Regions from separate parts of the Corynebacterium fournieri genome, predicted to be linked through region 3. Evidence: predicted binding sites of a transcription regulator. Region 3 holds the regulator's gene; each other region holds the start of a gene.
What was found. Region 3 encodes LexA, which represses DNA repair genes until DNA is damaged. Its sites were predicted from a motif close to CGAACANNTGTTCG; they were not measured.
Positions count from the first base shown of each region.

Region 1: the regulator LexA is predicted to act here: its motif matches at 7,865-7,878, upstream of CFOUR_RS09355 (DUF222 domain-containing protein).
Region 2: the regulator LexA is predicted to act here: its motif matches at 1,687-1,700, upstream of CFOUR_RS07510 (HNH endonuclease signature motif containing protein).

Region 1 covers NZ_CP047210.1:1,934,345-1,943,991, reverse strand. The annotation lists gene CFOUR_RS09385 (HIT family protein) at 1-80, opposite strand, end outside; gene purD (phosphoribosylamine--glycine ligase) at 112-1,359, shown strand; gene purB (adenylosuccinate lyase) at 1,359-2,792, shown strand; gene CFOUR_RS09370 (hypothetical protein) at 2,793-3,320, opposite strand; gene CFOUR_RS09365 (phosphoribosylaminoimidazolesuccinocarboxamide synthase) at 3,340-4,236, shown strand; gene CFOUR_RS09360 (S9 family peptidase) at 4,233-6,320, shown strand; gene CFOUR_RS09355 (DUF222 domain-containing protein) at 6,317-7,792, opposite strand; gene CFOUR_RS09350 (DUF2334 domain-containing protein) at 7,933-8,607, shown strand; gene CFOUR_RS09345 (metal ABC transporter permease) at 8,604-9,410, opposite strand; gene CFOUR_RS09340 (metal ABC transporter ATP-binding protein) at 9,419-9,647, opposite strand, start outside.
Region 2 covers NZ_CP047210.1:1,546,681-1,556,327, reverse strand. The annotation lists gene ileS (isoleucine--tRNA ligase) at 1-1,445, shown strand, start outside; gene CFOUR_RS07510 (HNH endonuclease signature motif containing protein) at 1,742-3,037, shown strand; gene CFOUR_RS07505 (DNA polymerase IV) at 3,081-4,463, shown strand; gene CFOUR_RS07500 (asparaginase) at 4,452-5,345, opposite strand; gene CFOUR_RS07495 (WKL family lipoprotein) at 5,420-6,016, shown strand; gene CFOUR_RS07490 (DUF6263 family protein) at 6,020-6,943, opposite strand; gene lspA (signal peptidase II) at 7,016-7,525, shown strand; gene CFOUR_RS07480 (RluA family pseudouridine synthase) at 7,515-8,444, shown strand; gene CFOUR_RS07475 (hypothetical protein) at 8,445-8,948, shown strand; gene CFOUR_RS07470 (efflux RND transporter periplasmic adaptor subunit) at 9,002-9,647, shown strand, end outside.
Region 3 covers NZ_CP047210.1:1,370,292-1,379,938, forward strand. The annotation lists gene CFOUR_RS06660 (hydrogen peroxide-inducible genes activator) at 1-93, shown strand, start outside; gene hrpA (ATP-dependent RNA helicase HrpA) at 109-4,074, shown strand; gene nrdR (transcriptional regulator NrdR) at 4,101-4,559, opposite strand; gene lexA (transcriptional repressor LexA) at 5,204-5,884, shown strand; gene CFOUR_RS06680 (DeoR/GlpR family DNA-binding transcription regulator) at 5,969-6,757, shown strand; gene CFOUR_RS06685 (HPr family phosphocarrier protein) at 6,859-7,128, shown strand; gene CFOUR_RS06690 (uracil-xanthine permease family protein) at 7,203-8,519, opposite strand; gene nagB (glucosamine-6-phosphate deaminase) at 8,632-9,357, shown strand; gene hflX (GTPase HflX) at 9,354-9,647, opposite strand, start outside.

The sequences.
Region 1 (9,647 bases), 560 kb from region 3:
AACGCGGCGACGGTGTCGTCCTGGTAGACGATGCGGCCCGGGATCTCGCCGGCGATGATCTTGCTGAATACGGTGCTCATGCTCTCCGACGCTACCGGTAAATTGGGGCGCATGCGCATCCTTGTCATCGGTTCGGGCGGCCGCGAACACGCCCTTTTGAATGCAATGCAAGGCCACGAACTCACCGTCGCGCCGGGTAACGCGGGCATGTCCCGCTTGGCGACGGTACGTTCCGTCGACGTCGCCTCCCCGGACGAGATTGTGGTGCTGGCCCGCGACACCGAAGCGGAGCTCGTCGTCATCGGCCCCGAGGTGCCTTTGGTGGCGGGCGCGGCCGACGCGCTGGTTGAGGCGGGTATCCCGGTGTTCGGGCCGACTAAGGCGGCGGCCCAGCTGGAAGGCTCCAAGGCGTTTGCGAAGGACGTCATGGCTGCGGCGGATGTTCTGACCGCTTCCGCGACCCGGGTGGAGGCCGCTGACGCGGTCGACGAAGCGCTGGACGCGTACGGCCCGCGCTACGTGGTCAAGGACGACGGGCTCGCCGGCGGCAAGGGCGTGGTGGTCACCGAGGACCGCGCAGAAGCGAAGGCGCACGCGGAAGCGGTGCTGGCGGCCGGCAACCCCGTGCTGTTCGAATCCTTCTTGGAAGGCCCCGAGGTGTCGTTGTTCTGCCTGGTGGACGGCGAAACGGTCGTGCCGCTGCTGCCGGCGCAGGACCACAAGCGCGCGTACGACAACGACCAGGGGCCGAACACCGGCGGCATGGGCGCCTACGCACCGTTGCCGTGGCTGCCGCAAGACGGCGTGGACCGCATCGTGGACGAGATCGCTCGCCCGGTCGCTGCCGAGATGGTGCGCCGCGGGATCCCGTACCAGGGGCTGCTCTACATCGGTGCCGCGTGGGGGCCGCAGGGGCCGGCCGTCGTGGAGTTCAACGCCCGCTTCGGCGACCCGGAGACGCAAGCGGTGCTTTCTCTGCTGGAAACCCCGCTGGCGGACGTGCTGCTCGCCGTGGCGCAAGGCCACCTGGACTCGGTGGAGCCGCTGCGCTGGCGCGATGGCTTCGCGGCGATGGTGGTGCTGGCGGCGGAGGGTTACCCGCAGGCCGCGAAAACCGGCGGCGTGATCAGCGGCGAGGCGTTGGATGATCCGGCCAAGGTCCTGCACGCGGGCACCGCGTTGGAAGACGGGCAGTACGTCGCTTCCGGCGGCCGCGTGCTCGGCGTGGTGGGCCGCGGCGCGACGCTTGAAGAGGCGGTGGACAACGCCTACGCCGTCATGGACGGCATCGAGCTGCCGGGCGGGTTCTACCGCAAGGACATTGCCCGTCCCGCAATCGAGGGGGCCATCTCCTTATGATGAGTGCCGTGAAGCCGAATAACGCCAACGTTCTCAGTAACCGCTACGCCTCTCCGGAAATGGCCACTCTGTGGGCCCCGGAGCACAAGATCATCCTGGAGCGCCAGCTCTGGATCGCCGTTTTGAAGGCGCAGAAAGAACTCGGTGTCGAGGTGGCCGACGGGGCTATCGAAGACTACGAGAAGGTCATCGACCAGGTGGACCTGGACTCCATCGCAGCCCGGGAGAAGGTCACCCGCCACGACGTGAAGGCGCGCATTGAGGAATTCAACGCGCAGGCGGGCCACGAGGAGATCCACAAGGGGATGACCTCGCGCGACCTCACCGAAAACGTGGAGCAGCTGCAGGTGCGCAAGGCGCTCGAGCTGACCCGCGACAAGGCCGTCGCGCTGCTGAAGGCGGTGGGCAACCGCGCCGGGGAGTACAAGTCGCTGGTGATGGCGGGCCGTTCCCACAACGTGGCTGCGCAGGCGACCACGCTGGGCAAGCGCTTCGCTTCCGCCGCGGACGAAATCCTGGTGGCCGTCGAGCGCATCGAACAGCTGATGTCGCGCTACCCGCTGCGCGGCATCAAGGGCCCGATGGGTACCGCCCAGGACATGCTGGACTTAATGGGCGGCGACGAGGAGAAGCTGACCCGCCTTGAGCGAGGCATCGCGGAAGGCCTCGGCTTCGACCGCGTCTTCGACTCCGTGGGCCAGGTCTACCCGCGCTCCCTCGACTTCGATGTGGTGTCCGCGCTGGTGCAGCTGGGGGCGGGCCCGTCCTCCCTGGCCACCACGATTCGTCTCATGGCGGGCAACGAGACCGTCACCGAGGGCTTCAAGGAAGGACAGGTGGGCTCGTCGGCCATGCCGCACAAGATGAACGCCCGCTCCTGCGAGCGTGTCGGCGGCTTCCAGGTCATCCTCCGCGGCTACCTCACCATGGTGGGGGACCTGGCCGGCCAGCAGTGGAACGAGGGCGACGTGTTCTGTTCCGTGGTGCGCCGCGTGGCGCTGCCGGACGCGTTTTTCGCCATCGACGGCCAGCTGGAGACCATGCTCACCGTGCTGGACGAGTTCGGGGCGTTCCCGGCCATGATCAACCGCGAACTGGATCGCTACCTGCCGTTCTTGGCCACCACGCGCATCCTCATGGCGTCGGTGCGCGCCGGCGTCGGGCGCGAAACCGCGCACGAGGTGATCAAGGAAAACGCTGTCTCCATGGCGTTGGACATGCGCGAGCGCGGCGCGGAGCAGAACCTGGTGGAGCGCTTGGCCGCCGACGAGCGTCTGCCGCTGGACCAGGCCCAGCTGGACGCGGCGCTGGAGGACAAGCACGCCTTCATCGGTGCGGCTGAGTCCCAGGTGGACCGGGTTCTCGTGCGCGTGCAGCAGCTTGTCGACGCGTACCCGGAGGCCGCCGCCTACACCCCGGGCGACATCCTCTAACTACCGCCAGGTCAGGGTGGTGTCGCGGCTCTTCAGCTCGACACCTCTGCCCACGATCCCCGGGTCGGCGCTGCCGGCCCAGGAGGCCACGTAGCCGGTGTAGGTTTTGTTGGCCTTGAGTTCTCCGGTGTAGCCGGTGATGTTCCATTCGCCGCAGTAGTTCGGGTCGGCGACATTGGCCGCGAGGTCGCCGTCGATAGGCGAAAGCTCGGGGAGGGCGACGGTGACGTCGGCGTCGAACTTGCCGATGGCCACGGGGGTGAAGCTGACCGGGAAGCAGACGATGGATTTCGCATGCTCCGCGCTGCGGGGCGCGCGGTTGGTGGTGGGCTTATCCACCGTGACCTCCCATTGCACCGGCACGTGGTAGCGGACATCCTCGGTGACAACTTTGGCGGTCTGCCCGAATTGGAACGAGGCGCCGTTGCGCGAAGGGGTGAAATCCGGCATATCGCCGTCGAACTCCGTAGGTGCAGCGCAGGCGGCCAAAAGGAGGGGCAGGAGGACTGCGGTCGCGCGGTTTTTCACGACGAATATACTAGCGCGCATGCGTCCAGAGCTTTCAGATTACTCGCACATCTCCGGCGGCAAGGTTCGCGAAATTTACGAGGTGGATGAGCAGACCCTACTCATGGTCGCGACCGACCGTATCTCCGCGTTCGACTTCTCGCTCGAGCCGGAGATTCCGGACAAAGGCCGCATCCTCACCGCCACCTCCATGTTCTTCTTCGACCTGCTGTCGGATGTGCCCAACCACCTGGCGGGGCCCATCGACGACGAGCGCATCCCCGAGGACGTCCTCGGCCGCGCCATGGTGGTGAAGAAGCTGGACATGGTGCCCTTCGAGTGCGTCGCCCGCGGTTACCTCACCGGCTCCGGGAAGAAGGAGTACGACGCCACCGGCCGGGTGTGCGGCGTAAGGCTTCCCGAGGGTCTGACCGAGGCGTCCAAGCTGGACGAGCCGATCTTCACCCCCGCCACCAAAGCGGAGCAGGGCGACCACGACATCAACGTCACCTACGAGTACATGGCGGGCAAACTCGGGGCTGACCTGGCGCAGCGCCTGCGTGAAGCGACCCTGACCGTGTACCGTCGCGCCGCCGACTACGCGGAGAGCAAAGGCATCATCCTCGCCGACACGAAGCTCGAGTTCGGGCTCGACGAGCACGGCGAGCTTGTGCTTGCCGACGAAGTGCTCACGCCGGATTCCTCCCGCTACTGGCCCGCAGAGGGCTACGAGGAGGGCCGCAACCAACCCAGCTTTGACAAGCAGTACGTGCGCAACTGGCTCACCAGCCCGAAGTCCGGCTGGGACCAGGAGGAGGGCACCCCGCCGCCGGAGCTGCCGGGTTCTGTCGTGGAAGCGACGCGCGACCGCTACATCGAGGCCTACGAGCGCCTGTCCGGCAAGCGTTTCTCGGAGTGGCCGGGGGAGCACGCATGATCCCACCGGTAGCGGAAAAGCGACCTATTACCCGCTCGTTCCACGGCCGTGAGTTCGTGGACGACTACGAGTGGCTGCGCGACAAAGAAAACCCTGAGGTCATCGCGCACCTCGAGGCGGAAAACGCTTACACGGAGTCGAAGACGGCCGGGTGGTCCGGCCTCGTCGACGACGTCTACGGCGAGATCAAGTCCCGCGTCAAAGAGACCGACATGTCCGTGCCCCAGCGCCAGGGCGACTGGTGGTACTACGCCCGCACCGTAGAGGGCAAGGACTACGCCATCTCCTGCCGCGTGCCCACCGCCGACGAGCCGTGGAGCCCACCTGAGATCGCCGACGAGATGCCTGGTGAGCAGGTGCTCCTCGATGTCAACGAGCTGGCGCAGGGCCACGAGTTCTTCTCTCTCGGCGCGTCTTCCGTGTCCACCTCCGGCCGGTTGCTCGCCTACTCCTTCGACACCGCCGGCGACGAGCGCTTCACCATGCGCATCAAGAACTTGGACACAGGTGAGCTGCTCGACGACCAGCTCGACGAGGTCTTCTACGGCGCGCTTTGGGCCGGCGAGGATTACGTGTTCTACCTCCGCGTCGACGATGCGTGGCGCCCCCACCAGGTGTGGCGCCACAAGGTGGGCACCGACGCCGCCGAGGACGTGCTGGTCTACGAGGAAGCGGATGAGAAGTTCGGCATCGGCATCGGCGCGGACCGCGCGGAGCGCTACCTGTTCATCTTGTCGTCGTCTTCTCTGACATCCGAGTACCGCGTGGTGCCGCTGGCAGAGCCCACCCGCGAACCGCAGGTGATGTGGGAGCGCGAGGCCGGGCTGGAATACAGCGTCAACCTTGCGGTCGTCGGCGGCGAAGAGCAGTGGGTGGTCACGCACAACGCCCACGGGCCGAACTTCTGCTTGGCGACGGTTCCTGTCGGCACCTACCCGCCCCTGAAGCAACTCGACGTGCTGGTGGAGCATTCTGACACAGTGCGCATCGAGGGGGTGGACACCTACCGCGATTTCGCTTTCATGGCGTACCGGCGCGGCGGCATCTCCCGCCTCGCGGTCGCGCCGCTGGGCGAGCGCTTCGGCGAGTTCACCGAGCTGGAGTTCTCGGAGGAGCTCTACACCGTCGGCCTCGGCGGCAATCCCGAGTGGGATGCGCCGGTCGTGCGCGTGGTCTACTCCTCCTACACCCAACCCACGCAGGTGCTGGACTACGAGGTAGCAACCGGTGAGATGACCCTGCTGAAGGAGCAGGAGGTCGAGGGCGGCTACGACGCGGCCGAGTATGAGGCGTTCCGTGTGTGGGCCACTGCCCCGGACGGTGAGCAGGTGCCGGTTTCGGTGGTGCGCCGCAAGGACGCGCAAATGCCTGCGCCAGCGCTGTTGTACGGCTACGGCTCCTACGAGGCATCCATGGATCCCGGGTTCTCCGTGGCGCGGTTGAGCTTGCTTGACCGCGGCATGGTGTGGGCGTGCGCGCATGTTCGCGGCGGCGGCGAGATGGGCCGCGGGTGGTACGACAACGGCAAGATGCTGCACAAGACGAACACGTTCACCGACTTTGTGGCGTGCGCGGACCGCATTGTGGAGCTCGGGCTGACCACCCATGAGCAGTTGGTCGCAGAGGGCGGTTCCGCCGGTGGCCTGCTGATGGGCGCGGTGGCGAACATGGCGCCGGAGAAGTTTGCCGGTATCCAAGCGATTGTGCCGTTTGTGGACCCGTTGACGTCCATTTTGAAGCCGGAGCTGCCGTTGACGGTCGGGGAGTGGGAGGAATGGGGCGACCCGTACCACGACCCGCAGGTGTACGACTACATGGCCAAGTACGCCCCTTACGAGAATGTCACGGCGCAGAAGTATCCGGACATTTTGGCAGTGACGAGCTTGAACGACACGCGCGTGCTGTACGTCGAGCCCGCAAAGTGGGTGGCGAAGTTGCGCGAGGTGGCGACCGGCGGCGAGATCTTGCTGAAAACTGAGATGTCCGCGGGGCATGGCGGCGTGTCCGGCCGCTACGCGAGGTGGAAGCAGACGGCGTTCGAGTACGCGTGGACGCTGGTGAAATCCGGCGCGGTAGAGGCCTAGCCGTCCGGGTCGAATAGTGCGGGGTCCTGCGGCCGGTTGCGGTCGCCGCCGTGGCGTGAGCGCGCCTTGTGCGCGACCCTTTGGCCGGGGGAGTTCCTGTACTGGTAGGTACTGGTGTGCCGCGGCGGGTCCCCGTTTGCGGGGTAGTAGTGCACGTCCCCGTTGGCGGGGTCGCGGTCGAAGTACCCCTTGTTTCCTGCCCCGTCTTTGTGGTCGTTGTTGCACATGTGGTGCTCGCGGCACAGCAGCACGAGGTTTTCGATGCTTGTGAGGCCGCCGCTGAGGTAGGACTCGAGGTGGTGGGCCTCAAGCTCCACACCGGGTTTGGTGCAGCCGTTCCAGGCGCACACGCTCTGCATGGCAAGCAGCACCATTTTTTGTTCCACAGATGCGAGTCGGGTGCGGCCGAGCGACAGGGGAACACCCGTGGCCGAGTCGAGCTGGAGGACGAAGCTGTCCCCGGCGAGACCCAGACGCACGACGTCTAAGGGGGTGAGCGAGACCGAGGTGTTGGTGGTGAACTCGGTGTATTCGTCCGCGCCCATGAGGTCCTCGAGCGTGAGGGTGAGCACTACCGTGCCCGCGCCTCCACGGGCCTTGGCCGTAGCGTCGCCGTAGCGGTCCAGCACGTTCATCAGCTGGTCGAACCGGCGCTGGTGTTTCAGGCGCTTGTCCCGATCCGCGGCGTCGTCGCCCTCCATGTTGGAGCCGCGGTGGTCGCCGGCGGCGAGGCAGGCCTCCAGCTTCGCGCGCGAGGCCGCATCGAGGTAGACCTTGGCGTGGGAGCCACCGTCTGCGTCCGGCTCGCCGAGCCAGATGCCGCGCTTTTTCCACGCGGCGAGGGGGTCTTTCTTCCCGTTGTAGTCGCGTCCTCGTTTGTTGGCGCGCTTGACCAGGTCGCGCACGAATTTCCGGAGCTCTTCGGCGGTGTGTTGTTCGGCTGCTTCCAGCGCTTGGGCGAGGAGCTCTTCGTATCCGGGGTCGGCGTGCTCGTTGAGGTGTTTGAGCTCGTTGGTGATGATGCGCTTCTTTTCAGCGTTTGCCTGTTGCGCCGCCTTGCGTGCGCGTTCCTGGGCCTCGCGTGCTGCTTTGCGGCGCGCTTGCGCTTCCCGCTCCTTGCACTCCCGTTCGGCTTCATCTTCGCTGTCGTCCGGCTGCGGTACTTCGGGTTCGCCGAAGAGACGCTTTCCCTGCTCCAGCAGCGAAAACGCTTCACGCCGTGAAAGGCCCAGGCTGCGGGTGAGGTATTCGACAGGGTGGTTTGCTCCGACGAGAGCGCCGGCGCCGTCGCGGTCGCACAGGAACGCGAATGCGGTGTCCGCGTTGGACAGCAGCGGCAGGCAGGCATGGAGGCGCTCCATGGGGATGTGGGTGGATGCGAAGTGGAGCGAGTCCGGATCCTGCATGACCTCGGCCAGGCTTCGGAGCCCGGCGACGATTTGGTTGACCGCCTGGTCAAGTGTCGCACTCATGTGGAGCACCTCCCTTCTTTTTCATACACCTCCGGACAATAGAACCCGCTCCGACACGAGCCGCTACAAAATAGAACGCATGTGCGAACAGGTGAAACTTCACCCGGCACGCCCCTGCGCTCTGTGCGATAATTTCCCTCATGCCAGGGCGCGTGCTTGTTTCAATCTCCTCGATCTTCGACGCGACGCTGGGGGACGTCACAGCCATGGTGCGCCAACTCGATCGCGAGGGGCTTCCGGTGTCCCTGCTGGTCGCCCCGCACATCGACAAGAAGTGGCACCTGGCGAAGGACGAAGGTACCCGCGCCTGGCTCACCGATCAGGCCGGTCAGCGCGCGCTGATGCTCAACGGTTTCGACCAGCCGGTGCAGGGTCGCCGCAGCGAGTTTGCGAGCCTGGGCGCCCATGAAGCCCGGTTGCGGCTGAAAGGGGCGACCCGCCAGATGTCGGCGCTGGGGTTCGAGCTGGACATGTTCGCGCCCCCGCGGTGGCGCATGTCGGACGGCACGCTCGAAGTGTTGGATGAGTTCGGCTTCACCGTCGCCGCGTCGACCAAGGGCATCTACCGCTTGAGCAAGGGTGAGTTTGCGCAGGCCCGCAACCTCTCTGTGGGTGAGGGCTACGGTGCGGCGAAATGGTGGCGCCGCAACGTGATCAAGGCAGCGCAGCGCGGTGCGGAGAAGGGCAACACGATCCGCTTGTCCGTCTCCGGGCGCGAGCTGGGGCAGAAGAAGGTGCGCCGGGACTTTCTCGCCGCGGCGGCCGCGGCGGTGGAGGCAGGGGCAACGCCGACGGACTACCGGGAGTACCGCTAGCCGCGCACCCGGCCAATTATCCGGCACACCAGGTAGATCCCGAACGAGAGAAAGGCGACGAACACGCTCACCGGCAGTCCCGGGGCGAGGGATAACACCATGCCGCCTACCGCGGCGACCTCCGCGAACACGATGGACAGCACCACGGCGAGTCGGGGGTTCGCCGTCACCTGCGCCGCGGCCGCACCCGGGGTGATCAAAAGCGACATCACCAGTAGCGCGCCGACGATCTGCACGGACTGGGCTGAGGCAATACCTACGAGCACCGCGAACACCAGCGCCATGCTGCGCACCGGCACCCCGCACGCGGCGGCCATCACCGGGTCCGCGGAGGAAAACAGCAGTGGCCGCCACAAAACCAGCACCGCGCTGGCTACGAGCACGGTTGTGCCTGCCAGCAGCGCGACGTTTTGCGCGGACACACCCACGATCTGCCCTGTCAGCAGTGACAGTGCCCGGTTGGAATTGCCCGGATAGAGGTGAATGAACAGCACGGACAGCGCCATGCCAAAGCTCATGGCCACACCCACGGCGGAGTCTTGCTGTCCTTTCAACCCCAGCGCCGCCAGCACGAGTGCGGCGACCACGGCCCCGGCCACCGCGCCGAAGCCGACGTTGAGCCCGAACAACAGGGCGGCGGAGGCGCCCATGAGCGCGAGTTCCGAGGTTGCGTGGACGGAAAAGGACATTTGGCGCAGCACGATCAGTGGCGCCATCACGCCGGACAGGATGCCGAGCAGCGCGCACGCTACCAGCGTCGTCTGCACGAAGCCTTGGCTGAGCAGGTACGACGTGTCTGCCATAAATGTGCTCACAGGACCACCATCCGCCCGTCTACTTCGACTACGTCCACACGTGTGCCGTAGAGCTCGCTGAGCACCTCAGAGCGCATCACTTCGTGCACTGGGCCCACCACGTGCCCCTCCGGGCCGAGGTAGAGCACCCGGTCAACCACCGCGAGCACCGGGTTGATCGAGTGCGTCACGCACACCACCGCAGCCGGGTGCTCGTGCAAGCGCTGCACGGTATCGCGCGCTCGG
Region 2 (9,647 bases), 180 kb from region 3:
ATACCCGCCAGCCGGCGGACTTCATCGTGGAGTACTCCGGCCAGACCCGCGGCTGGTTCTACGTGCAGCACGTGCTGTCGACCGCGTTGTTCGACCGCGTGGCGTACAAGAAGGTGGTCGCGCACGGCATCGTGTTGGGTTCCGACGGGCAGAAGATGTCCAAGTCCAAGGGCAACTACCCGAACGTGATGGAGGTCTTCGACCGCGACGGCTCCGATGCGATGCGTTGGTTCCTCATGTCGTCGCCGATCCTGCGCGGCGGTAACCTGATCGTCACCGAGCAGGGCATCCGCGAGGGTGTGCGCCAGGCGCTTCTGCCCATCTGGAACGCGTACACCTTCCTGCAGCTGTACTCCTCCGAGGAAGCTGTCTGGTCCACCGAGTCCGACAACGTGCTCGACCGCTACATCCTGGCCAAGACGCACGACCTGGTTGCCGCTTTGGGTGAGGCGTTGGACGACACCCGCATCGCCGACGCCTGCGACGAGGTGCGCCGCTACGCCGACACTCTGACCAACTGGTACGTGCGACGCTCCCGCGATCGTTTCTGGGCGGGCCAGGAGGAGCACCCGGAGGCGTTCAACACCCTGTACACGGTGCTCGAGATCGTCTCCCGCGCGGTGGCTCCGCTGCTGCCGTACGTTGCCGAGGTGGTCTGGCGCGGGCTGACCGGCGGGCGTTCGGTGCACCTGACCGACTACCCGCAGGCCTCCAACTTGCCGGCCGACGCCGAGCTCGTGGCTGCGATGGACGCGACCCGCGCGGTGTGCTCCGCTGCGTCGTCGGTGCGCAAGGCGAACAAGCTGCGCAACCGCTTGCCGCTGCCGAAGCTCACCGTCGCGCTGCCGGACGCCGCGTTGCTGGAGCCGTTCCGCTCCACCATCCGCGACGAGGTGAACGTGAAGGATGTCGAGCTGACTGACGACGTCGATTCCGCCGGATCCTTCGAAGTCGTGGTCAACGCCAAGGTGGCCGGCCCCCAGTTGGGCAAGGACGTGCAGCGCGCGATCAAGAACGTCAAGGCCGGCAACTACGAGCGCCGCGGCGACGACGTGGTGGTCGACGGCGACATCGTGCTCACCCCGGAGCTGTACACCGAGCGGTTGGTGGCGGAAAACCCGGACAGCACCGCGCGCGTGGACGCCGATGGCACCGTCGGCCTGGTCGTACTGGACACCGAGGTGACCGAGGAGCTCGAGGCAGAGGGTTGGGCAGCCGATGTGATCCGTGGCCTGCAGGACGCGCGCAAGCGCGAAGGCCTGGAGGTCTCCGACCGCATCGCGGTTGTACTCGCGGTGCCGGCAGATAAGGAGGAGTGGGCCCGCACTCACGCCGAGCACATCGCCGCCGAGACCCTGGCAACCTCCTTCGAGGTGGTCACCGAGCCCGTCGAGGGCCACGACGTGATCGACTGCGTGACCGCCACCGTGCGCAAGAACAACTAACGCGAAAGTTCTTCACCGACTATGCCGCTGCATAGTGGTTCCTTGTTGGGAGGCCATTATGCAGCGGCATAGTTTTTACGGCTGTGCTCGACCCCGGAGCCCGCGTCTGGCGGGGTGGTTGGGGGGAGAGACGGTTTACTATGCAGCGGCATAGTAAACAGATACTGCGTTCGAATTAGAACGTGGGTTCTTCGTCCCACAGTGTCCACTTCAGTGAGCATTTTTCTTTGTACCGTTGACTCGAACATATGATCGGGCTATAAAGGTGGCAATGTACATGAGTGAGGGGCGAGACCATGACATTGGCAGTGGACGAACAGGTAGAGGGCGGAACGGACGGGCGATCGGCGGAGGTGCTCGAGGACCAAATAAAGTGCAACTACTTGTCGGCGAACCATCACCGAGCGCGGATGCTCGAAGCGATTGCGCAATTCGATGAACTGGAGCTTGCGCAGCAGGTGGGGGAGCGGTCGACAGCAGCGTGGCTGTGCCGGGAGCTGAACCTGCCGGAACCTACAGCGTTTGAGTACGTGCGCGTTGCCCGGGGGCTGAGGCAGTTTCCGCAGCTGTTCAGCGCGTTTGAATCTGGCGTGATGTCGTACTCCACGGTGCGGTATCTGCTCCGGTATTTGACAGAGGAAAACGAGGCTGACGTCGTACACCTCGCCCTGACGCTCTCGTTTGCAGAGTTGAAGCTGGTGCTCGCTGGTGCAGGGCCGGAGGAAGAGGAGCCGACGGAACCGTACCTGACCACCCGGGAGCGGCAGGACGGCATGCTACGCGTCGAAGCGCTGCTTCCGCCGGTGACGGGGCAACAGCTGCTGACGGCGTTGAAGATTGCACAGCTTTCTCTTTTCGGGTTCGACGATGTCGAGCCCGAAGACCTGCAGGACCCGGAGAAAGTGCAGCAGCTTATCGACGCAGCTCACGCTGAAGATGCCGTCCCGGCCGAGCAGACTCGCGCGCCGCGTAAACGCACTGGCATATCGATCAAAGACATCCTGGGGCCGCAGTCGCGCTACGGGCCTCCGCAAAAGCAAGATTTGTACGATGCGTTCGTGGCCATGATCTCCATGGTCCGGTCACATCCGATCAGCGCTCTTCGCTGCCCCGGCGTGCAGGTGAATCTGATGGTCAATCAGGCCGGGGGCTGTTGGATGGCAGAAAACCAATCTGCCCGCTCCGAGGTGGTGCGCAGCTACCTTGCCAATGCTGTCGTGCGTCTGCACCGCCTGACTTCGAGGGGGCTGACCCTGAGTGTGGGACGTGCGCAACGCTTCGCCACTGATGGGCAAGTGCAGGCGCTGCTCGCAGTTTGGGGGTACCAGTGCGCGATGCCGGGATGCGCGCACAGACGTTTCATCGAGATGCACCACATCAGGGAATGGGACCACGGTGGCGAAACGAATGTGGATAACCTCATCCCGTTGTGCTCCAGCTGCCACTCGAGGGTCAGCCAAGGTGTGGTCCGAATTGAGCACCTGGGCGACGATATCGTCTTTACCTTCAACAATGGTGCCCGCTACGTCTCCCGCGGGCGGGGGTTGCCCCGCCGGCGAAGCAACAGGCAAGAGTTCGCATTCGATGATTGAGGCAATTGGTGCTCGGCAGGTTTTGTCGTGCACAGTGGGGGACATGAACCGCTGGGTGCTTCACATCGACATGGATGCGTTCTTCGCATCGTGCGAGCAGCTCACCCGGCCAACGCTTCGAGGCCGTCCTGTCCTCGTCGCCGGGGTGACTGGACGCGGCGTAGTAGCCGGGGCGAGTTATGAAGCGCGCAAATACGGTGCACGTTCGGCGATGCCCACGCACAGAGCGGCGCGGTTGGTGGGCAGCAAGGCGGTTCTGGTCGCGCCGCGCCGGCCGGTGTACGTCGCGGCGTCGCGGAGGGTGTTCGAGGTTATCGGCAAGCACGTCGACGTGGTCGAGCAACTTTCCATCGACGAGGCGTTTATGGAGCCCGCGGAGCTGGCCGGGGCGAGCCCCGAGGAGGTGGAGCAGTGGGCGAACGAGCTGCGCGCGGCAATCAAAGACGAGACCGGGTTGCCCAGCTCCATTGGGGCGGGGCCGGGCAAGCAGTACGCGAAGATCGGCTCGGGGCGCGCGAAACCGGACGGAGTCTTTGTCATCCCGCACGACAAACAGCTGGAAATCTTGCACCCCATGCCGGTGAGTGAGTTGTGGGGTGTGGGGCCGGTAACGGAATCCAAGCTGCTGGCCGCGGGAATTGAGACCATCGGTGATCTAGCCAACTTGAGCGAGAAAGAGCTGGACATCGCCATCGGGGGCGCAGTGGGCAGGCAGCTGTGGTGGTTGGCGCGCGGAGTAGATGAGCGCCCCGTGGCACCGCGTGCCGAATCGAAGCAGATCTCCTCGGAACACACGTATCCGCAAGATCTGACCACGCCGCCGGAGGTGGATGCGGCGCTGGAGCGCGCGGCAGCCGAATCGCACCGCCGGTTGCTCAAAGACGGCCGCGGCGCGCGCACCGTGACGGTGAAGCTGCGGATGGCGGATTTTCGCATCGAGTCGCGCTCGGCGACGCTGCCGTATGCAACAGACGACGCCGACACGCTGTTGGCCACCGCTTTTCGCATTGTGCGATACCCGGATGAGGTAGGTCCGATCCGTCTTGTGGGGGTGTCGTACTCGGGGCTGGAGGACACACTGCAAGGGGTGCTGTTTCCGGAGCTTGACCAGGCGATTGTCAAACCGGCGCCGGTGATCACTGACTATGAAACAGGCGTGAGTGACCACGAATCGGACTTTGACACCCAAGTAACGCACGAGGTCGAGGTCCCGCGCGCCGGGTGGCGGGCCACCCAGGACGTCTACCATCCAGACTATGGCCACGGCTGGGTCCAGGGGTCGGGAAAAGGCTGGGTGACGGTGCGCTTTGAAACGCGCGCGACCGGGCCCGGGCGGATTAAGAGCCTGCGCGCAGACGATGCGCAATTGCAGCCCGCGGACCCGCTGGATTCACTCGCGTGGGAGGACTGGTTCTCACAGGAGTGAGCGGGGGTTCACCCCAGTCGCCAGCGCAGTAGCTAAGGCGATGCGGGCTTGCCCGGCGCTGAGGTAGCCCGCAGGCAGCGCGCCGAGTGCTCCGAGGGTGGAGCCGCCGCCGGCGCCGCCGTAGGCGAAAGAGACCTCGCCGTACGGCACGGACGTGGCGACGACCACAGGTATCCCACGGCGCAGCAATTTGGCTACGGCTTCGCCCATCGCCGCGGACACATTGCCTGAGCCGAGGGCTTCCAGGATGAGCCCGTCGACAGGCCCAAGTGCCTCGATGAGGGAGCTGTCCGCGCCTGCCCACGCGCGCACGATGGGGATGTTCAGCCCGTCGAGCGGGGCGGGGGCGACCGCCATCGGGCGCGGCAGCGGGGAGGGGCTGGACAGGGTGAAGGCGTCGTTCGCCGTGGTCTGCGTCTTCATCAACCCTCGCGCCGGGAATGTTCCGCCCGCGAAGTGGACGAGCACGCCAGTGCCGCGCTGGGTAGCTGCCGTCTCGATGGCGCCGCGCAGGTTCGCCGGGCCGTCGGGGCGGGGGTGATCGGCGGAGTGCATCGCTCCGGTGAGGACAACGGGGCGGGCATCGGTGTGGACGAGGTCCAAGGCGAGGGCGGTCTCCGCCATGGAGTCGGTGCCGTGGGTGATGACGATGCCGGTGACGTCTTCGTCGAAAAGCGACTTGCGTACGGTGCGTCGAAGCATGTCCACCTCCGCCAAGCCCATGGAGGATGAATCGAGGTGTGCCACGTCCACCGCGCGCACCTTTCGTGTGGTGCCGCAACCGGCGACGAGCTCCTCGCCGGTGAGCGTGGGCACGAGTGCGCCACGGGCGTCTGCGGTGGAGGCGATCGTGCCGCCGGTTGAGATCACTAACACGTTCATGCACACAGAGTGCCAGAAGGTTGCGGGTGTGCAGTAACGTGAAGCAAGAGATTTACGCTACGCAAGGAGAACACGTGAAAGCACCGAAACTTGCCGCAGCCGCCGCTGTTGTCGGCCTCGCACTGAGCATGACGGCTTGCTCCGAAGACTCGGACAAGACTGAGAGCACCGACGCTGCGTCCTCTGCCGCTGCCTCCTCCGAGGCTGCGCCGGTGGCAGCCATGCCGACGGCGGAAGAACTCAACGCCGTGTTGCAGCGCGCCGCTGATCCCAACCTGCCCATCGCAGAGCGCGCGAACACGGTGCAGGGCGGCGAGACCACGCCTGAGCTGTTCGACCTGATGACGCAGTCGCAGCAGCAGTCCGGCGCGAACTTCCAGGTGGTCAACCCGGTGCTGCCGGGCTACACCGCAAACTCTGTGCTGGCTACCGTTAACTTCACCCGCCCGGACGCGGAGTCCCAGCTGGCGGAGGACGTGGAGTTCGTCAACGAGGACGGCCAGTGGAAGATCTCCAAGAGCTGGGCATGCTTCCTGGTCAGCAACACCCTCCCGCCGGAGCAGGTGCCGGAGATGTGCGACAGCGGTGCACCGGCGGCGCCTGATGCGCCGGCAGCGGACCCGGCAGCGCCGGAGGCGCCGGCAGAGGCCCCTGCGGCGCCTGGCCTGTAAGCCTTAAACTCCGTACTGCACAGCGCGGGTGATGTCCTGGACCACCCGCGCTTTGTCGTCCCCGCCGTAAATCAGGCGCGTGGTCCACGCCGTCTCGCCGGACACCGGCAGTGGGCGGGAGAGATCCACCACGATGCGCCCCTCGGACGTGGTGTTGGCGGACTGCACCTGCACGCTTTCGCCGTCATCGAGCGTGACGCTGCTTTGCTGCGGGCGCTCTTCCATCTTCGTGTCCAGGGTCAGCGTGTCGCCGTCCCGGGAGACCAAGGTGTAGGTGGTGGTGCGCTCCATGGCGGTGTCGCCCGCCACGCGGCCCTTGACGGACCAGGTCGCGCCGGGGCCGATCGGTTCGTCGGGGAAAATGACGGCGTTGTTGACCAAGGCGAGCAGGGCAGGCTCGACCTGCTGGAGGCCGCGCTCCGGGGCGTCGGCAGGCGCAAGCAGCTTCAGAGTGGAAACGCGGCCGGGTGCGTCGGTGCGCCAGCTCATGCGGAAGCCCTCGGTCGCGGCGACGTCTTGGCCCACGTCCAGATCGGAGTGCTTGCCGGCACCCACCACAAAGTCAACGCGGTTATCCGCGTCTTCTTCACCTTGGCCTGGGGCGGGCGCATCGGCGGCGGTGATGTGCAGCGGCAATGTGGTTTTGTGCACGTCCCCGCCGGCGGGGGAGTTGGCCGCCTCCGCTTCGCCGGGGGCGGCGACATGCTGGTCCACGCCCGAGGACACGGCAACGGTGGTGTCCCATTCTTGCGCTGGCGTGTAGCGGACTTCCTGGGGGTTGTCGCCTGGGGTGGAGAGGGTGACCGAAGGTGCGTCGATAGGAAATGCCGGCACCTCGGCCACCGGGTCGTCCTCGCTGGAGGAGCAGGCGGTGAGCGCGAGGGCGAGGCCGGCGGCGGCGGTGATCGTGCGGATGCTGCGGAACATTCTTACGAAGCTACCTGGCGTGCACCGTCGAATACAGGGCGGGCACGCGTAACCGGCTAAGGTAGGTCGGCGATGGAACAGGCAAACACACCCGACCGAACGCCGCGCTACCTCCGCACGGTGGTTGCGGTCATGCTTGCAGTTGCCGCGGTAGACCAGCTGGTCAAACAGCTGATACTCAACTGGTTGGAGCCCGGTGTGCCCCAGCCTGTGATCGGTGACTGGTTCCGCTTCCACCTGCTGTTCAACTCGGGCGCCGCATTTTCCATGGGGCAAAGCCTCACCGGGGTGTTCACAGCTATCCAGCTGCTGTTCGTGCTGGGAGCGCTGTGGTTCGGCCCGCGCATGTCCTCGAAGTGGGAGGCGTTGGGGCTCGCGCTGGTCGCGGGAGGTGCGATGGGCAACCTCATCGACAGGCTGTTTCGCGCCCCGGGCTTCTGGTTCGGCCATGTGGTGGATTACATCTCCGTGGGAGACTTCGCGGTGTTCAACCTGGCGGACGCGGCCATTACGATTGGCGTCGCCGTATTTATCGTGGCCACGCTGGCAGTGGAGCTGAAGGGAGGCGCCGATGGGCGGTGAGTTCAGGGCTCTGCCGGTGCCCGAGGGGCTCGAGGGCATGCGGGTGGATGCCGCCATAACCAAACTGTTCGGCGTGTCCCGCTCCGTCGCCGCGGAGATGGCGGCGCAGGGCGATGTGCTTGTCGACGGCGCGGCCGCCCAGAAATCCGAACGCGTCACGTCGGGCTCGCTGCTGGAGGTGACCCTGCCCGAGCCGAAGCAGGCGCCGCAGCCGGTGACGGAACTGGTGGACGGGCTAGAGATCCTCTACCAGGACGCCGACGTAATCGCAGTGGATAAGCCCGTCGGCGTGGCTGCCCACCCCACACTGGGGTGGGAAGGCCCTGACGTCGTCGGCGGTTTGCAAGCGATGGGATTTACCCTCCCGGACGCCGGCCCGCCGGAGAGGCAGGGCATTGTGCAGCGTCTCGACGTCGGCACCTCCGGTGTGATGATCGTCGCGGCGAGCGTGCCCGCCTACTCGGTGCTCAAGCGCGCGTTTAAGGAACGCACCGTGGACAAGACCTATCACGCGCTGGTGCAAGGCTTGCCCGACCCGATCGAGGGCACCATCGACGCACCCATCGCGCGCCACCCGTCGGCGGGCTGGAAATTTGCCGTCACCCAGGACGGCCGGCACAGCGTGACCCACTACAGCGTCATCGAAGCGTTCCGCCGCGCGAGCCTGTTGGACATCCATTTGGAAACAGGCCGCACGCACCAGATTCGCGTGCATATGTCGTCGGTGGGCCACCCGTGCGTGGGCGACCCGATGTACGGCTCGGACCCGAAGTTGTCCAAAGAGCTGGGGCTGAAGCGCCAGTGGCTCCACGCCACAAAGCTGGGCTTTGCCCACCCGCGCACCGGCGAGTACATGGAGGTCACTTCCGAGTACCCCGAAGATCTGCGCACTGCACTGGATCGGGTGCGGCAGGGCTAGATGCGCGGCATCGCACCGGTTGTTGCCGCAGCTCTCGCGGTGGCCGGGCTGTGGGCCGTGGGGGTCGTCAACCCGCCCGCCACGCCCGTGATGCAGGGCGACGAGCTCGGTGCGCGGCAGGGGGAGTCGCAGCAGCAGTACGCGCAACGCGCGGCGGCCACGCTCGACCATGAAGAGGCGTCGTTTGCGCTGGTGACGTTTTCCCGGCCAGTAAGCGCGGAGACGGCCGTCGAAGCGCTCGCGGCGGCCCCGCGCGTCAGCGCGCTTGTGGTGCCGGGGCAGGCTCCGGTGGTGGTGCCGGAGGCGTCGACAGGCAAAACGCGTCTCGACGTCCTCCGGTCCGCCACCGACTCGCCACTGTCTGCGGCAGTGGTATTTGCCACACACGGGCAGCTGGAGCAGATCAGCGCCGACAACGCGGTCCTTGCTGTGGAAATGCTGCCAGCAGATGCGGTGTGGGGGGCGTTTGCTCTCACCCCGTCAACGACAGGTGGGCGTGTATAGTTTGCGGAGTTGTACGCAGGCCCGTCTTAAACAAAGTTAAGCGAGGAGAGCACTTGATTTCCCACACCGACAGCTCAACCGGACACGCACGTCTTACTCGCGCAGGGCTGGCGGTGGTGACTTCCTCCGCGCTCTTCCTCGGCGCCTGTGGATTCGGCGGAGGCGGCGACGAGGGGGCCGAAGGCGCCGGACTCAACCCCGGTGACTACACCGTGGCCACCAACGAGGGAGTCACCGACAGCGTGGTGGTCAACGGCACGATTGAGCCGATCCGCTCCGTGAACATCTCCACCCCGGTGCAGTCTGAGGTGGAAAAGGTAGCCGTCAAGGCTGGCGATCGCGTTCAGCCGCAGCAGTTCCTCGCCTCCATGAACTCCGAGCAGCTCGAGCGCCAGCTTGAAGTCCAGCAAAAGCAGCAGGCCAACGCTCAGGCGGATGCGCAGGCGCAGGTGGACCAGGCACGTGCCGCGCTCAACGCCCACCAGGAAGGCATCAACAACGGCACCAACCAGGGCATCCGCGCAGCGCAGGCCCAGGTGGATCAGGCTCAGGCCGCTTACGACGCAGCGGTCGCCGGCAGCGGCGGCGCCCGCATCGTGGGCCGGGGTCTGGCGGCGGTGGAGCACGCTGCCGGCAACATCTCCTCCAACCTCGGCATCCGCACCGCACCGCCGGCGGCTCCGGAAGCTCCGGCGGCAC
Region 3 (9,647 bases):
CGCCGCCGCCAGGAATTCGAGCAACTGGGTGAGCTGGTCAAGCGCGCCCTGGATGAAGCGACAGAATCGAGCCGGGAGCTGCTGCCGCGCTAGACTCGCGCTCTGGTTATGAATGAGCACGCATCCCCCACTACTCCGCCGACGAAGCCGCAGTTGTACGAGGCGTTGGACGGTGTCCCGATCGCCGATGTCCGCAGGTTCCGGCGACGCTTGAAAAACGCCAAATCGCCCGAGGCGCTCGCAGCGATTGCAGGCGACGTGGCAGCAGCACGGGCAGCCGTGGACGAGCGCAACGCGCACATCCCCGAGATCACCTACCCGGAACAACTCCCGGTCTCCGCCCGGCGCGACGACATCATGGAGCTGGTGCGCGACAACCAGGTGGTGGTCATTGCAGGCGAAACCGGCTCCGGCAAGACCACTCAGATTCCGAAGATGTTGCTGGAGCTGGGCCGCGGACGCCGCGGCCTGATCGGGCACACGCAGCCGCGCAGGCTGGCCGCACGCACGGTGGCAGAGCGCATCGCCGACGAGCTGGGCCAAGACATCGGCGAATCCGTCGGCTACGCCATCCGTTTCGACGACCGCGTGTCCGAATCCACCGCAGTCAAGCTGATGACCGACGGCATCCTGCTCGCGGAGATGCAGCGCGACAGGTTCTTAAACGCCTACGACACGATCATCATCGACGAGGCGCACGAGCGCTCACTCAACATCGACTTTCTGCTCGGCTACCTCAAACGCCTGCTGCCGAAACGGCCGGATTTGAAGGTCATTGTCACTTCCGCGACCATCGACCCCGAGGCGTTTGCCTCCCACTTCGCCGACGCCGACGGCAACCCGGCACCCATTATCGAGGTCTCGGGCCGCACCTACCCGGTGGAGATCCGCTACCGCCCCCTAGTAGAGCAGGTGCAGGCGAAGGACGGTTCCGTCAAGGAGATCGACACCGACATGATCGACGGTGTCGTCGACGCCTGCAAAGAGCTCATGCGCGAAGGCGAGGGCGATATCCTGTGCTTTTTCGCCTCGGAACGAGACATCCGCGACTGTATGGAGGCCATTGAAAAGCAGCACTGGCGCGGCGTGGAGGTCGTGCCGCTGTTCGGCCGGCTGTCCAACGCCGAGCAGCACCGGGTGTTCTCACCGCACTCCGGCAGGCGGATCGTCCTTTCCACCAACATCGCGGAGACCTCTTTGACGGTACCGGGCATCCACTACGTGGTGGATACCGGTTTGGCCCGCATTTCGCGCTACTCCACACGCACCAAGGTGCAGCGCCTGCCCATCGAGGAGATCTCTCAAGCCTCCGCCAACCAGCGCTCCGGCCGCTCCGGCCGCACCGCCGATGGCGTGGCTATCCGCCTGTACTCGGAGGACAACTTCGAGGCCCGCCAGGAATTCACAGACCCGGAAATCTTGCGCACCAACCTCGCGTCTGTGGTTTTGCAGATGATCTCGCTGCGCCTGGGAGACATCACCGAGTTCCCCTTCATCCAGCCGCCAGACCACAAGGCCGTGCGCGACGGGCTGCTTTTGTTGCACGAGCTGGGCGCGATTTCCGACAAGGAGCGCGGCGGGGTGCCAGTGCTCACGGCGGTCGGACGAGACATCGCCCGCATCCCGGTCGATCCGAAGATGGCCCGCATGCTCGTAGAAGCCAACCGCCTCGGCGTGCTCGACGACGTCACCGTCATCGTCGCCAGCATGACCATCCAAGACGTCCGGGAGCGCCCGCTGGAACACCAGGCACAGGCGGACCAGGCGCATGCCAGGTTCAAAGACGCCACGTCAGACTTCTTGGCGTCGCTGAAGCTGTGGGACTACATCGGCGACTCGCGCCACGAGCTGTCCGGCAACGCCTTCCGCAAACGCATGAAGCGCGAATTCCTGCACTACATGCGCATCCGCGAGTGGTTCGACCTCGTGCGCCAGCTGCGCGACGTCGAACGCCAGCTGGGGTGGTCGCGCGCGGAAAACGTTGCAGGCGACCGCGACGCAGACGCGATACACAAGTCGTTGCTCACCGGCTTGCTGTCCAACATCGGCGCGCGTGACGGGAACTCGAAGGAGTTCCAAGGCGCGCGCGGTACGCGGTTTCTGGTCTTCCCTGGGTCGTCGCTAAGCAAAAAGCCCCCTGAGTTCATCATGGCCGCAGAACTGGTGGAAACTTCGCGCCTTTGGGCGCGCGACGTGGCAAAGATCGAGCCGGCCTGGGTCGAAGCTGCCGCCGGCGATTTGCTCAAGCACAGCTACTCCGAGCCAATCTGGTCACGTAAACGCTCTGCCGCAATGGTCCACCAAAAATCCATGCTCTACGGCGTGACCATCGTGCGCGACCGGCTGGTGCCCTACCACCGCGTTGACCCCGCGGGTGCGCGCAATATGTTCATCCGCCACGCCTTGCTGGAGGGTGATTGGAACCGCCACCACCACTTCATCGACCACAACGAGGCGCTGCTGGCTGAGGCTGCCGAGGTGGAGGAAAAGGTGCGCCGCCGCGGCTTAGTGGTCGACGAGGACACACTGTTCGAGTTTTACGACGCACGCCTGCCCGAGGACGTCACCACCGCACGCCACTTCGACTCCTGGTGGAAGAAGAAGCGCGCCAAGGACAAGCACTACCTCGACTTTGATCCGGCGACACTGCTGGACGACGAAGGCGTGGACTCCTCCACCAACGCCTTTCCCGAAGTCTGGCAGCAAGGCACCATCGACTACGCGCTGCGCTACAAGTTCGAGCCGGGCGATCCTTTCGACGGCGTGACCGTCGACGTACCCGTCCCGCTGTTGGCGAACCTCAGCCCGCACGGCTTTGACTGGCTCGTGCCGGGGCTGCGCTCAGAACTGGCTGCCGAATACATCCGGACCCTGCCCAAGGCACTGCGCAAAACCGTGGTGCCCGCACCGGACTTCGCGGAACGCGCGCTCGAGCTGATACAAAACCGAAAGGCCGCGGACGGCGCGAGTGAGCAGCAGTTGCGGCAGGAGCCCTTCGGCGACGTCTTGGCAGACGCACTGCGCTCGATCGGCGGACGCGGCATCAATGGCTCCGACTTCAACCCAGCTGCCCTGCCCGCGCACCTGAAGGTGACGTTCGCGGCGATCGACAGGCGCGGCAAGGTCGTCGACCACGACAAAGACCTCGACGCCTTAAAACGCCGGCAAGCGGGCAAGATCAAGTCTTCGGTGTCCAAGGCGGGGCGCACCTCCGAGTCTGAAGCTGTAGCGAAGTGGACCGCAGACTCTTTGGGCGCTGTGCCGGAAACCGTCACCACCACGATCGACGGCAACGACGTCGACGCCTTCCCGGCACTGGAAGCCACGAAGGACGGTGTGAAGGTCACGGTGCATCCGACGAAGGCCGCCGCAGACGCCTCCATGATCACCGCGACACTGACGCTGCTGTTGCGCGAGATCACCGTCAACCCCACCCAGATGACGAAGGGGCTGCCACTGCGTCAAAAGGTGGCCGTGGACCGCTACCCGCACGGCGGCGCCGAGGGTCTGGTGGAAGATGCCCGAGTGGCCGTCATCCGCGATGTGATGCTCTCCAGCGGCGGGCCGGTGCGCTCGCCTGAGGAGTTTGAGGCGCTGGTTGCAGAGATCCGGCCGCAGGTCGCTGGCGCGGTACGGCGAGTAGTAGTCACGCTCGCTCCGGCGCTGGCGGATTACGCCAACATGGCTTCGGAATTGCTGCATTGGGAAGGCCCAGCCATTGACGACATGAACTCGCAGCTCGCGTTTTTCCTGCCTAAACATGCTGTGACCGTGCACGGTATCGGCCATCTACAGCACCTGCCGCGCTACATCGAAGCCATGCGGATCCGCCTGGAGGATATGCGGCTGGACCCGGACCGGGATGCCGACAGGCAGTCCGTGATCGATGCGGTCAAGCGCTATTTGGCGCAGCGGATGAAGTCCCTCCCCGCGGGCCGAACGAAAACGAAAGCGTATAAGGACATCTTGTGGCTCATCGAAGAGCTGCGGGTGAGCTTGTTCGCACAGCGATTGGGCACACCGAAGCCGGTGAGCCAGCGGCGCATCGAGAAGAAGATCGACGCGTTGCGGTAACGCTGCGAGACCGCAGAGGCGCCGCCCTAGAAGTCCTCGCGGTCTCGGCGCCGCATGAGGCGAATTTCCGATTCGAAGTCGTCGGCACTTTCGAACGACTTGTACACGGAGGCGAATCGCAGGTAGGCAACCTCGTCGAGTGCACGCAAGGGCTCGAGCACCGCCAGGCCGATTTCGTTTGCCGGCACCTGCGAGCTTCCCTGCGCCCGAACCGTTTCCTCCACCTCCTGGGCGAGGCGTTTGAGTGCGTCGTCGGAGACATCCCTTCCCTGGCACGCCCTGCGCACACCGACGATCAGCTTGTCGCGGTCGAAAGGCTCGCTCACGCCGTTTCGCTTCACAACAGTCAGCACGGCCTTTTCTACCGTGGTGAACCGGCCCCCGCATTCCGTGCATTCCCGCCGCCTGCGAATGGCGGATCCAGCCTCGACTAAGCGGGAATCAGTGACGCGAGATTGCTCGTTGTGGCAAAAGGGACAAAACACTGCGTACTCCCCCGGTTGTCTAAACGGTGTGGCCTTGCCCCGAGTCTACGCCCCGCCTAACGCGCCGACGTCATCGCAGCGTTTTGGGCAGCGTGTCCGCTGGTCGCCACCTGGCCGTCACCTGCTCCCGCGAAAACCCCGCCGAATGCGGAACCAATGAGCAGCGCAGCGGTCATACCCGCCCCCAACAGCAACGTATCTCTCCGCTCGCGTCGGGTTTCGAACGCGCTGACGTCACCCGACCCCGCGATTGCCTCCTCCCGGTCCGAACGATCGTACTTTCGATGAGTCGCGGAAATCGTTCGAACTGATCCGCCGCCAGTCCGGCGCGGCTGAGTCGACTCAACGTCCCAAACCTCCGCGGGAGGCACCACAGACGGCGCGGTGCTGCCAAAGTGAAATGCATTCTGTGCTGGGTTGATTGCAACGGCCATTACCGTCTCCTTTCGTTCTGCGGCACACCTTACGTTCGGCGCCGACACGCTCGAATGTTCTAACGTTCATGTGTTCGAATACGCTGACGTGTTCGATTTATAGCAAAGCGGTAGCCCCGTGTCCAGCCCACACAGGAAATCATCGAACATGAGTGCCCTATCTGGTAGGTTGTTTGCGCAGAGACCACTCGCCGAGCACTAGGAGCAAACATGGCACGAAAGAAGGCCGACCAGGGCACGCCCGACTACAACTCGCTCTCCGACCGCCAGCGCCGCATTTTGCAGGTCATCCAGGACGCTGTCGTGCTGCGGGGCTACCCGCCGAGCATCCGCGAGATCGGAGATGCCGCCGGACTGCAATCCACCTCCTCCGTTGCGTACCAGCTCAAGGAGCTGGAGAAGAAGGGCTTTTTGCGGCGCGACCCGAACAAGCCGCGCGCAGTGGACTTGCGCCAGTTGCCGGAGCACGGCCGCAAGAAGCGCAAGCCGCAGGAGGAGAAGCCGGAAGATTCCTCGAACGCTCGCTACGTGCCGGTGGTCGGCCAGATCGCCGCAGGCGCTCCCATCCTCGCCGAGGAGAACGTGGATAACTACTACCCCTTGCCGGAAGAGCTGCTCGGCGACGGCGATTTCTTCATGCTGAAAGTCGTCGGCGAATCCATGCGCGAAGCCGGCATCCTGGACGGCGATTGGGTTGTGGTGCGCTCGCAGCCGAACGCCGAGGAGGGCGAGTTTGTTGCGGCGTTGCTCGACGGAGAGGCAACGGTGAAGGAGTTCCACCGCGATTCCTCCGGTGTCTGGCTGCTCCCCCACAATGAGGCGTTTGAGCCGATCAAGGGCGACGAAGCGGAGATCATGGGTCGCGTCATCTCGGTGTTCCGTACGCTGTAAGCAGTGCGCGTTCGCACACGCGAGCGCCTCACCAGCAGCTTTACGCATAGGGACAAGGTCCCGAATATACGCGCAGGAGAATCTATGTACGCCGAAGAGCGCAGACGCCAGATTGCGTCGCTGACCGCTGTGGAAGGCCGCGTCAACGTCACCGAGCTGGCGGAGCGCTTCGACGTGACGGCAGAGACGATTCGCCGCGATCTGTCAGCTCTGCACGACGAAGGCGTCGTCCACCGCGTACACGGTGGCGCGGTTGCCAGCCAGTCCTACCGCAGCACCGAGCTGCCTTTGGATGCTCGGCAGCGTGCCTCGTCGTCAGCGAAGGCCGCAATCGCGGAATGCGCCCTCCAGTTCATTCCGGAAAGCCCGAGCAGCACGATCTTTCTCGATTCCGGATCTTCCATTGGCATGCTCGGTCAGCGCATCGCCGAAACCAGTGCCGATCGCGAGTATTCGGTGGTGACCAATTCAATTCCCACTGCCTTGGACCTCAGCGTCTCCGGCCTCCACGATGTGCAGCTGCTCGGGGGAACGGTCCGCCCAATCAGCCAGGCGGTAGTGGGCAGCACGGCACTGCGCACCCTCGCACTTCTGCGAGCCGATGTCGCGTTCGTCGGCACCAACGCCCTGTCCATACAGCACGGCCTGTCCACGGCTGATGCGCAAGAGGCGGCAGTCAAAGCCGCGATGGTCACGAACGCCCACAAGGTGGTTGTGTTGTGCGATTCCACCAAGTTGGGCAATGACTACGTCGTCAGCTTTGCACCCTTGAGCGAGATTGATGTGGTGGTCACGGACAGCGAGGCTCCCCCGACATTTCTCGACGAACTTCGCTCCCACGGTATTGAAGTGGTCCTCGCAGGCGCGCAGTAAGCCCCGCGGCTCAGTCCTAGACGGCCGTTGTGGCGGCGCGGCCGTGAACGGTCCTACACTCGGTACAAAGTACTGCAACAGAAAATCAGAAAGGACCCCGTATGGCTTCCAAGACCGTCAAGGTCGGTTCCACTGTCGGGCTGCACGCTCGCCCCGCTACCGTCATCGCCGATGCTGCCGGAGAATACGACGACGAAATCCTGCTCACCCTCGTGGGCGGCGATGACGATGACGAGACGGATGCTGCTTCGTCGCTGATGATTATGGCCATGGGCGCCGAGCACGGCGATGAAGTGACCGTCACTTCCGAAAACGCCGACGCTGTGGAAAAGATTGCAGCGCTCATTGAGCAGAACCTGGACGAAGAGTAGCCAGCTTCCGCTTGACGACGAGCTCACGCCCGGACGACGGTCCGGGCGTTTTGCTTTGCATGGTGCCGCTTTGCCTACTGCGAAAACGTCGACGGCTTGGAAGTGTCGAAGCCGGAGCGGTAGCGCCCTTCGCCGAAGGTGTTGTACGCCAAACGCATGAGCGGGTAGATCACGATGATGCCCACGGATCCCAGCGCGATGCCCTCAAGCGTGACCGCACCAAGGTCGAAAGTGAGGTTGCCGATACCGACGATGAGCGCCACTGCAGCGGCGGTGAGGTTGACTGGATCCGTGAAGTCGACCTTGTTGTCCTGCCAGATGCGCACGCCCAACATGCCGATCAGGCCGTAGAGCACGAGACATGCGCCGCCGAGCACGCCGGCGGGGATGGTGAAGATGACCGCGCCGAACTTCGGGATGAACGCCAGCACGATTGCGAACGCGGCGGCGACCCAGTACGCGGCGGTCGAGTACACCTTCGTCGCCGCCATCACACCGATGTTTTCTGCGTAGGTGGTGGTACCGGATCCGCCGAAGCCGCCTGCGAGCGTGGTGGCGATGCCGTCGCCGATCAGCGCGCGTCCCTGCATGTCGTCGAGGTTGCGGCCGGTCATCTCGGATACAGCCTTGACGTGGCCGACGTTTTCGGCGATCAGCACGACCAGCACCGGCAGCGTCACCAGCACCGCAGAGAGGTGGAATTCGTGCCGGTGGAACTGCGGCAGGCCCACCCACGGCGCGTCGGCGATGGTCTGCATCGCATCCTCGCCGAGCCCGCCTGTACACGCGGCGAACATCCAGCCCACCAGCACTCCGATCAGGATTGACAGGCGCGACAGCATGCCCCTGGTGGCCACTGTCACCACCACGACCGTCAGCAGCGTCACCCCGGCCACCCACGGCTGCGTTTCCACATTGGAAACCGCCGTCGGGGCCAGGTTGAAACCGATCAGCGCCACGATGGCGCCGGTTACCACCGGCGGCATCACAGCGTCGATGACGCGTTTGCCCGCCCATTCGACCACAACGCCCACGAGAATAAGTGCAACGCCGGTCAGCAGCACGCCGCCGAGCTGGGCTCCCACCCCGTACTGCTGCGACGCCGTCAGCGGAGCGATGAAGGCGAAGGAGGATCCGAGGTAGCTCGGCACCTTGTTGCGCGTCAGCAGCAGGAAAATAATGGTGCCCACGCCGGAAAACAGCAGCGTGGTGTTGACCGGGAAACCGGTGAGTGTAGGTACGAGCAGCGTCGCGCCGAACATAGCCACGACGTGTTGCATGCCGATGCCGATGGTGCGCGGCCAGCTCAACCGCTCGTCCGGGGCGACAACCGCCCCGGGGCGCACTGTGCGCCCATCTCCATGCAGGGACCAACCAAATTTATGCGTCACAAAGCACCATTATCGCCCCAAAGAGCAATTCTCCCGCCGCGGGGGTGGCGGCTGCCGGATTGAAGGGGATGACCGGCCTGACGCTCAACGCAGCCTTGCTATCTTGAGCTGCATGGATATCATTGTGCGCCCCACAGCTGAAAAGGTCGGCGTCGCCGCCGCCGACCTTATTGAACCGTTCGTGCGCAGGGGTGCAACCCTTGGCCTGGCCACGGGCTCGACGCCGAACCCGCTTTACATGGAGCTGGCGCGCCGCCACCGCGAAGAGGACCTGAGCTTTGCCGAGTGCGACGCGTTCCTCCTCGACGAGTATGTGGGACTGGAGCGCACGGACGAGCAGTCCTACTACGCCACCATTCGTCGCGAGTTCACCCGCCATATCGATATCGACGACGAAAAGGTCCACTCACTCAACGGCCTAGCGGAGGATCCGGAGGCGGAGGCCCGAAGCTACGAGGAGCGTATCCATGCGGCTGGCGGGGTGGATGTGCAGATTCTCGGAGTGGGCGCCAACGGCCACATCGCCTTCAACGAGCCGCCGAGTCCGCTGGATTCACGCACGCGCCAGATCGACCTGCACCCCACCACCGTTGCCGACAACGCCCGCTTTTTCGACAACGAGGACCAAGTGCCGCGCACAGCTCTGACCCAGGGGGTGGGCACGATCATGGAGGCGCACACCATCGTGCTCATCGCCACCGGCGCACACAAAGCCGAAGCGGTCAAGGCGCTCGTGGAGGGCCCGGTGACTCCGGGGTGCCCGGCATCGGTGCTGCAAAACCACCCGCGAGCCACCATCATCCTCGACGAAGACGCGGCGTCGAAGCTTGAGCGCTAGCTCACCACGAATTCTGCGTACTGCTCGGCCAGCACGCGCGGGAGGCGGACGTCGATACGCGTGCCCGCTTCCTCGTACTCCTCGTTGCGCACAGTGCCCTCATCGTGGACGCGGCTGACCACGTCGCCGCGGGTGTAGGGCACGACCATGGTCACGTGCGCTTCGATGGAGTTGAGGTGCTGCTCAATGCGTCCCTCTAACTCCTCAATGCCTTCACCGGTGCGGGCGGAGACAAACACCGCCGTGCGGCCGGTCTTTTCAAAAGCGTGCCGCAGCTCCGCTAGCACGAG